2 regions of the Pseudokineococcus basanitobsidens genome follow, and region 1 is predicted to be linked to the other one. Evidence: predicted binding sites of a transcription regulator. Region 1 holds the regulator's gene; the other holds the start of a gene.
What was found. Region 1 encodes HrcA, which represses chaperone genes, less so after heat shock. Its sites were predicted from a motif close to GNTNGCACTCGGNNNNNCCGAGTGCNANC; they were not measured.

Region 1 (4,410 bases):
GGTCAGCATCGACAGCCCGGCCGCGGGGGCGACGCTGCCGCGGGGATGCACCGTCGTCCTCGCCGGGCGGGCGACGAGCGCCGCGGAGGCCACCGTCGTCTGGACCCTGCGCAGCGGGTCCACCGTCCTCCAGCAGGGACCGGCCACGGTGGAGGGCCCCGACGGTCTCGCCGCCGAGATCGGGACCACCGGCACCTGGGAGGTCATGCTCGACCTGCCGGCCGGCAGCTACACCCTCGAGGTCCGCGTGCCGGACGACTCCGACGGCGAGGGCGCGGGCGCCGAGGCGCCGGTGGTCCCCCCGGTGACGACGACCACGTTCCGGGTCGCCTGAGCTGAGCGGTCCCGAGGAGCTCGGGCCGACCGTCGCCGTCAGCGGCCCGAGAACATGTCCCGCAGCCGGCCGAAGACGCCGCCGCCGGCGCTGGTGAGGCGCCCCTCGGGCGCCTCCTCGCCGCGGATCTCGGCGAGCTGGCGCAGCAGCTCCTCCTGGCGGTCGTCGAGGCGCGTCGGCGTCTGCACGTCCACGTGGACGAGGAGGTCGCCGCGGCCGCCCCCGCGGAGGTGCCCGACGCCCATCCCGCGCAGCGTGTGCACCTCGCCGGACTGCGTGCCGGGGCGCACGTCCACCTGCTGGCCGCCGTCGAGCGTGTCGACGGACAGCTCGGTGCCGAGGGCCGCGGCGGTCATGGGCACGACGACCGTGCAGTGCAGGTCGTCGCCGCGACGGGTGAACGTCTCGTGCGGCTCCTCCACGACCTCGACGAACAGGTCGCCGGGAGGACCGCCGGCCGGGCCGACCTCGCTCTGACCGGCGAGCTGGATCCGGGTGCCCGTGCTGACGCCGGGCGGCACGCGGACCGTGAGGTCGCGGCGCTCCTGGATCCGGCCCTCGCCGGCGCACTCCGGGCAGGGCGACGGGATCGTCGTCCCGAACCCCTGGCAGTTCGGGCAGGGCGCCGTGGTCATCACCTGGCCGAGGAAGCTGCGGACCTGGCGCTGCACCTGGCCGCGCCCGCCGCACACCTCGCACGTGCGCGGCGACGTCCCCGGCTGGCAGCACGAGCCCGAGCACGTCGGGCACACGACGGCCGTGTCGACGGCGATCGTGCGGTCGGCGCCGAACACGGCCTCCGGCAGCGGGACCTCGATGCGGATGAGCGCGTCCTGGCCGCGGCGCGCCCGGGTCGCCGGCCCCCGGCCGCCCCCGGCCGCCCCTCCGAAGAAGGTGTCGAAGATGTCGCTGAAGCCGAAGCCGCCGGCGGCGCCGCCGCCGAAGCCGCCGAGGCTCTCCCCGCGGTCGTAGGCGCGCCGCTTCTCGGGGCTGGACAGGACGTCGTAGGCGGCGGACACGTCCTTGAACTCGTCCGCCGCCCCGGGGTTGACGTCCGGGTGCAGCTTGCGCGCCAGGCGCCGGTAGGCCTTCTTGATGTCGTCCTGCGAGGCGTCGCGGGAGACGCCGAGGGCCGCGTAGTGGTCGCTCACCGTGGGTGTGCTCGCTCCTGTCGGGGTCGGCCGGCGGCGCTGCGCCGGCCCCTGCTCGTCGTGGTGCTGTCGTCGTGGTGCTCGTGCTCGTCGTGGTGCTCGTGCTCGTCGTGGTGCTCGTGCCGGCGCCTCGCGGCCCGGGCCCGCGGGCGGCACGCGGCGGTGCGGGTGGTGCTCGTCAGCCCCCGATGATGCGGGAGACGTAGCGCGCCACCGCGCGCACCGCCGCCATCGTCGTGGGGTAGTCCATCCTCGTGGGGCCGAGGACGCCGAGGTGCGCGACCACCTGGCCGCCGGAGGCGTAGCCGCTGGTGACGACCGACGTCTCGGTCAGCCGGTCGTGCGCCAGCTCGCGACCGATGCGGACCGAGACGCCGCCGGCCGCCGCGCCGGCGTCGTCCGCCATCTCCCCGAGCAGGCGCAGCAGCACCACCTGCTCCTCGATGGCCTCCAGCACGGGCGAGATCGACTGCGGGAAGTCCAGCCCCGAGCGCGCCAGGTTGGCCGTGCCCGCGAGGACCACGCGCTCCTCCCGCTCGGCGGACAGCGAGTCCTCCAGCGCCCGCAGCACGGCGCGCACGACGTCCCGGTCGGCCGGGGCGAAGGACTCCGGCAGCGACGGCAGGAGGGCGACGACCTCCGCGAGCCGACGGCCGGACGCGACGGCGCCGAGACGGGTGCGCATCTGCCCCACGAGCTCCTCCGGGACCTCGCCGGCCACCTCGACCGTGCGCTGCTCGACCCGGCCGGAGTCGGTGATGAGGACGAGCAGCAGGCGGGGCCCGCCCAGCGGCACGAGCTCGACGTGCCGGACGGTGGCCCGGCTGAGCGAGGGGTACTGGACGACGGCCACCTGCCGCGTCAGCTGGGCGAGGGCCCGCACGGTGCGGGTGAGGACGTCGTCGAGGTCGGTGGCGTCGTCGAGCAGCGTGGAGATGGCGCGGCGCTCCGCCGGCGACAGCGGCTTCACCGTGGCCAGGCGGTCGACGAAGGCCCGGTAGCCCTTGTCGGTGGGCACGCGGCCCGCGCTCGTGTGCGGCTGCGCGATGTAGCCCTCCTCCTCGAGGACGGCCATGTCGTTGCGGATGGTCGCGGGCGAGACGCCGAGGCTGTGACGCTCGACGAGGACCTTCGAGCCGACGGGCTCCCGGGTGGCGACGTAGTCCTCGACGATGGCCCGCAGGACCGCCAGCCGCCGCTCGTCGCTCACCCGTGCACCTCCGCTCGCCCGCCGCCGGGTCGGTCGACCTGGCACTCATCCGTCCTGAGTGCCAAGCCTACGCCCGGTGCGGGGCCCGGCCCGGACCGCGCGAGCCCCCGGGGGACGTCGCGCGGCCCGGTCGCCCGCGGGTCAGCCCCCGCGGACGGCGCCGAGGACGCGGTCGGCGAGCCCCGGTCCCTGCGCGTCGTCGGAGGGCGTCAGCGCGCGCAGCGGCTCGGCGAGCTCGCGGCGGAAGAAGTCGAAGAAGCCGTCGGGGTCGGGACCGGCGTTCATGGTGACGACGTGGTCGAAGCCCGCGTCGACGAACGGCTGGGCCACCTCGAGGTGCCGGGCGACGTCCGGGCCGCAGGCGAACTGCGCCTGGATCTGCTCCGTCGTCACGCTCTGCGTCGCGGCGTCGAAGTTCACCGGGTTGGGCAGCTCGGACATGACCTTCCAGCCCGTCAGCGCCCATCGGGTCTTCTCCCACACCGCCTGCGCCGCGCTCTCGGCGTCCGGCGCCCACGCGAGGGGGATCTCGGCGAAGGCCGGTCCGCTGCCGCCGAGACGCTTCCAGGTCGCCACCATGTCGCCCTTCGGCTCGGTGGCGAAGAGCCCGTCGCCCAGCTCGGCGGCGATGCGGGCCGAGGCGGGGCCGCTGGCCGCGACGGCGATGGCGGGCAGCTCCTCGGGCAGGTCGAAGACGCGGGCGTCCTCCAGCTGGAGGTGCTTCCCCTCGTAGGTGCGGTAGCCGCCCTGCCAGAGCAGCCGGATGATCTCGAGGGCCTCCCGGAACCGCTCGTGCCGCACGCGGATGCCGGGGAAGTGCTGCGTGCCGACGACGTGCTCGTTGAGGCGCTCCCCCGCGCCGACGCCGAGGGTGAAGCGGCCGTCCGAGATGATCTGCATCGTCGCGGCCGCCTGGGCGATGACGGCCGGGTGGTACCGGACGCTGGGGCAGGTGACGCCGGTCGCCAGCCCGAGGGTCTGCGTCCTCGCCGCGATGTTCGCCAGCAGCGCCCACGTGAAGCCGCTGTGGCCCTGCGTCTCGAGCCAGGGGTGGAAGTGGTCGCTCATCTCGACGAAGTCGAAGCCGGCGCGCTCGGCCTCCACGGCCTGCCGGACGACCTCCTTCGGCGCGAAGGCCTCGGTGGCGAGCTTGTAGCCGATCTGCATGGGTGCCTCCGTCGTGTCCGCCGGCGTCGCCCCGGCTGGTCCGCGTCCACGCTAGGAGCGGCTCCCCCCACCCGCACCCGCTCGCCGGGACGTGCCCGCGCGCCCTCCGGGACCGGGGGGCCCGCGCGGCTAGCGTCCGCCGCATGAGCCGCACGACCCCGCCGCGCGACCGGTACGGCAGCGACGTCCTCGCCGGGGACTGGCGTGTCCCGCCGCGCGGCCGCTCGACCGAGGTCGCGGCCGACCGCGGCCTCGTCGTCGAGGAGGTGGAGACGGGCTGGGTCGGCGCCGTCGTCCGCGTGGAGAAGGCCGGCGGCGCGCACGTCGTCCACCTCGAGGACCGGCGCGGACGGACCCGCGCCTTCCCGCTCGGGCCCGGCTTCCACCTCGACGGCCGGCCGGTGCGGCTGGCGCCGCCGCGGCAGGCCGCCCCGCACGCCGCCGCGCGGCCCACCGGGATCGCCCCGGGCCGGACGGCGAGCGGCTCCCGCGCCGTCGAGGGACAGCGGGCCCGCGTGGCCCGGGGCAGCCACGTCTGGGTCGAGGGC
Region 2 (4,410 bases), on a different contig from region 1:
CGCCGTCGCGGTCACCGCCGGGCCCGGCCTCGCGGGGGCCCTGCTCGTCGGGGTCGGCGGCGCGAAGGCGCTGGCGTGGGCGCTGGGCGTGCCGCTGCACGGCGTCAACCACCTCGACGCGCACGTCGCCGTCTGCGCGCTCGACGGGGGGCCGCTGCCGACGCCGTGCGCCGCGCTGCTCGTCTCCGGCGGGCACACCTCGCTGCTGCACGTCGTCGACATCGCCTCCGACGTCCGCCTCCTCGGCGAGACCGTCGACGACGCCGCGGGCGAGGCGTTCGACAAGACGGCGCGGCTGCTCGGCCTGCCGTACCCGGGCGGCCCGGCGATCAGCGCCGCCGCCGAGCACGGCGACCCCCGCGCGATCGCCTTCCCCCGTGGCCTCACCTCGGCCCGGGACCTGGAGCGGCACCGCTTCGACTTCTCCTTCTCCGGCCTCAAGACCGCGGTCGCGCGCTGGGTCCGGGCCTGCGAGGCCGCCGGGCGCACCGTGCCGGTGGAGGACGTCGCGGCCTCCTTCCAGGAGGCCGTGGTCGACGTCCTCACCCGCAAGGCCGTCGACGCGTGCCGGGTGCACGGCCTGGACTCCCTCCTGCTGGGCGGCGGCGTCTCGGCGAACCCGCGGCTGCGCGAGCTCCTCGCGCAGCGCTGCGCCGAGGCCGGGATCGCGCTGCGCGTCCCCCGGCTGGGCCTGTGCACCGACAACGGCGCCATGGTCGCCGCGCTCGGCGCCCAGGTGGTCGCCCGCGGTCTGCCGCCGTCGCCGGCCGACCTCGGCGGCGACTCGTCGCTGCCCGTCGGCACCGTCCTCGTCGGGGGCTGAGGGCGGCGACCGGGCGGGTCAGCCCCCTGCGTCGGGCGTCGCCCGCCCCGGGGTCGGCAGCGCCCGGCACAGCAGCGCGCTCTGGCGGCCGGCGACGCGCGTCAGCACGACGACCGCCTCCTCGGGGCCCGACAGGCGCAGGCGCCGGCGCAGCTCCTCGGGCTCGACGGCCGTCCCCCGCTTCTTGATCGTCAGCCGTCCGACGCCGCGCTCGCGCAGCCGCGCGCGCAGCGGCTTGAGCCCGAAGGGCAGGACCTCGTCGACGACGTAGCCGGTCGCCGACGGGAGCTCGAGGCGGGCGTCCGCGGTGACGTAGGCGATCGAGGGGTCGACGAGGCGGCCGTCGAGGGCGGCGACGACCGCGCCGACGAGACCGGCGCGGACGACGGCGCCGTCGGGCTCGTACAGGTGCCGGCCCACGGGGCCCACCGGTGGCGCGGAGGCGGCGAAGGGGTCGGCCGTGTCGTCGACGACCGCGGCGGTCCCCCCGCGGACGACGACCGCGCTGCGCCGCACGCCGGGCCGGGCCAGGGCGCCGCTCCACAGGGCCGCCTCGACGACGTCGCCGTCGACCGACGTCCACTGGGCCTCCCACCCGGCGGGCACGAGGTCGTGGTCGATGCCGGGGGCCACCTTCACCCCGACGGGCCGCTCGCGCGCGAGCCCCTCGGCGAAGGACAGCGGGGGGCTGGCGCGGCGGGGGTCCAGCACCCGTCGACCCCGCTCGTCCCGCCGCGCGGGGTCGAGCCAGACGCCGTCCACGCCGTCGAGGTCCGTGGCGGTGACGTCCTCGCAGCGCACGCGGGCGTCGGGGAAGCGGCGGAGGTTGGCGGCGGCCACGGCCGCGGTGGGCTCGTCGGAGTCGACCGCGAGCACGCCGAGACCCAGGCCGGCCAGGGCGCTCGCGTCCCCGCCGACGCCGCAGCCCAGGTCGGCGACGCGCGCGAGCCCCGCGGCCACGAAGCGGTGCGCGTGCCGGGCCGCGACGGGCAGCCGGGTCGCCTGCTCGAGACCGGCCGCGGTGAAGAGCATGTCGTCGGCGAAGGAGCCGAACTTCGCGCGTGCCCGGGCGCGCAGCCGGCTCTGCGTGAGGGCGGCCGCGACGAGCACGGGGTCGTGGCCCTGCGCCCGCAGCCGCTCGCCGAGCACGAGCCCGTCCACCTCCCCGTAGGGCGGCAGCGCGTCGAGGAGGGCGAGCCCGGCCGGCGTCAGCACCGCCGCGAGCCCGGCGACGGCGGGATCCTCCACGACGGTGATGCTGCCACGGCGGCCCGGGTGGGCACGGCGTGGCGGAGGCCCTGCGTCCTGGCACTCCGATTGACCGAGTGCTAACCGCCGCTCTAGAGTCGGGACGGCGCACGGCAGGGCCGGCCGACCCCCGCGACGGCGGACGGACCCACCCGCGCCTGCCCACGTCACCGGCTCCCTCGGGGGAGCCCCACGAAGGAGAGGTCCGCACAGTGTCGGTCTCCATCAAGCCGCTCGAGGACCGCATCGTCGTCAAGGCCGTCGAGGCCGAGCAGACGACCGCGTCGGGTCTGGTCATCCCGGACACCGCGAAGGAGAAGCCCCAGGAGGGCGAGGTCCTCGCGGTGGGCCCGGGCCGCGTCGACGACAACGGCCAGCGCGTGCCGGTCGACGTCGAGGTCGGCCAGAAGGTCATCTACAGCAAGTACGGCGGCACCGAGGTCACCTACGGCGGCGAGGACCTGCTGATCCTCTCGTCCCGCGACGTGCTCGCGGTCGTCTCCTGACGACGCAGCACCCGCCGGCGCCCGCCGGGTGAGCGCGTCCCCCCGCTGACGCGCACCGCCCACCGGCGCCACCACGACCGCCCCGGCGGACCGGCCCGCCGGTCCCCGGGGCGCTCGTGCGTCCGCACGCCACCGTGCCGCGAGCGCACGCCCGGCAGCACCCACCAGCACCACCCCCAGGACGGAGCAGCATGGCCAAGACCCTGCAGTTCGACGACGACGCGCGACGCGCGCTGGAGCGCGGCGTCGACGCGCTCGCCGACGCGGTCAAGGTGACGCTCGGCCCCCGCGGCCGCAACGTCGTCATCGACAAGCAGTGGGGCGCACCCACGATCACGAACGACGGCGTGACGATCGCCCGCGAGGTGGAGCTCGAGGACCCGTACGAGGACCTCGGCGCCCAGCTCGCGAAGGAGGTCGCCACCAAGACCAACGACGTCGCCGGCGACGGCACGACGACGGCGACGGTCCTCGCGCAGGCGCTCGTGCACGAGGGCCTGCGCAACGTCGCGGCCGGCGCCTCCCCGGACGCGCTGCGGCGCGGCATGGACGCGGCGGTCACCGCGGTCGGCGAGGCGCTGCGCAGCGCCGCCCGCGACGTGGACGGCAAGGACGAGATCGCCCACGTCGCCGCGATCTCCAGCCAGGACCGCGTCATCGGCGAGCTCATCGCCGAGGCGTTCGACAAGGTCGGCAAGGACGGCGTCATCACGGTCGAGGAGTCCTCGACCACGGCGATGGACCTCGAGTTCACCGAGGGCATGCAGCTCGACAAGGGCTACCTGTCGCCGCACTTCGTCACCGACAACGACCGCATGGAGGCCGTCCTCGAGGACGCCCACGTGCTCATCAGCTCGACCAAGATCAGCGCGGTGGCCGACCTCCTGCCGCTGCTGGAGAAGGTCCTGCAGACCTCGAGGCCGCTGCTCGTGGTGGCCGAGGACGTCGACGGCGAGGCGCTGTCGACGCTGGTCGTCAACAAGATCCGCGGGACCTTCACGGCCGCCGCGATCAAGGCCCCCGGGTTCGGGGACCGCCGCAAGGCGATGCTGGAGGACCTCGCCGTCCTCACCGGTGCCCAGGTCGTCAGCCCCGAGGTCGGGCTCAAGCTCGACCAGGTCGGCCTCGACGTCCTCGGCTCCGCCCGTCGCGTGGTCGTGACGAAGGACGACACGACGCTCGTCGACGGCGGCGGCGGGGCGCAGGACATCGCGGCCCGCGCCGACCAGATCCGGGCCGAGATCGAGCGCACGGACTCCGACTGGGACCGCGAGAAGCTCCAGGAGCGGCTCGCGAAGCTCGGCGGCGGCGTCTGCGTCATCCAGGTCGGCGCGGCCACCGAGGTCGAGCTCAAGGAGAAGAAGCACCGCATCGAGGACGCCGTCTCGGCGACCCGTGCGGCCATCGAGGAGGGGATCGTCGCGGGCGGCGGCTCCGCGCTCGTGCAGGCGGCCTCCGCGCTGGACGGGGACCTCGGGCGGACCGGCGACGAGGCGGTCGGCGTCGGGATCGTGCGCCGGGCCGTCGACCAGCCGCTGCGCTGGATCGCCGAGAACGCGGGTCTGAACGGCTACGTCGTCGTCGACCGCGTCCGGACCCTCGGCGGCGGGCAGGGCCTCAACGCCGCCACCGGGGAGTACGAGGAGCTCGTGCCGGCCGGCGTCATCGACCCGGTCAAGGTGACCCGCTCCGCGCTCGTCAACGCGGCGTCGATCGCCTCGCTGGTGCTGACCACCGAGACGCTCGTCGTCGAGAAGAAGGAGCGCCAGGAGGCGCCGGCGGGGCACGGGCACAGCCACTGACCCCGTACCGAGCCGCACGCACGAGAGCCCC

Region 2: a site for HrcA is predicted at 2,128-2,156, ahead of groES (co-chaperone GroES). Genes of this name have one in related genera too.

What each region holds. Positions count from the first base shown of each region.
Region 1 is NZ_JBBIAA010000010.1:91,743-96,152, forward strand. It holds gene WDZ17_RS10510 (Gmad2 immunoglobulin-like domain-containing protein) at 1-334, shown strand, start outside; gene dnaJ (molecular chaperone DnaJ) at 373-1,485, opposite strand; gene hrcA (heat-inducible transcriptional repressor HrcA) at 1,664-2,695, opposite strand; gene WDZ17_RS10525 (TIGR03557 family F420-dependent LLM class oxidoreductase) at 2,837-3,862, opposite strand; gene WDZ17_RS10530 (DUF3097 domain-containing protein) at 4,006-4,410, shown strand, end outside.
Region 2 is NZ_JBBIAA010000002.1:296,806-301,215, forward strand. It holds gene tsaD (tRNA (adenosine(37)-N6)-threonylcarbamoyltransferase complex transferase subunit TsaD) at 1-823, shown strand, start outside; gene WDZ17_RS03720 (THUMP-like domain-containing protein) at 842-2,071, opposite strand; gene groES (co-chaperone GroES) at 2,284-2,577, shown strand; gene groL (chaperonin GroEL) at 2,769-4,379, shown strand.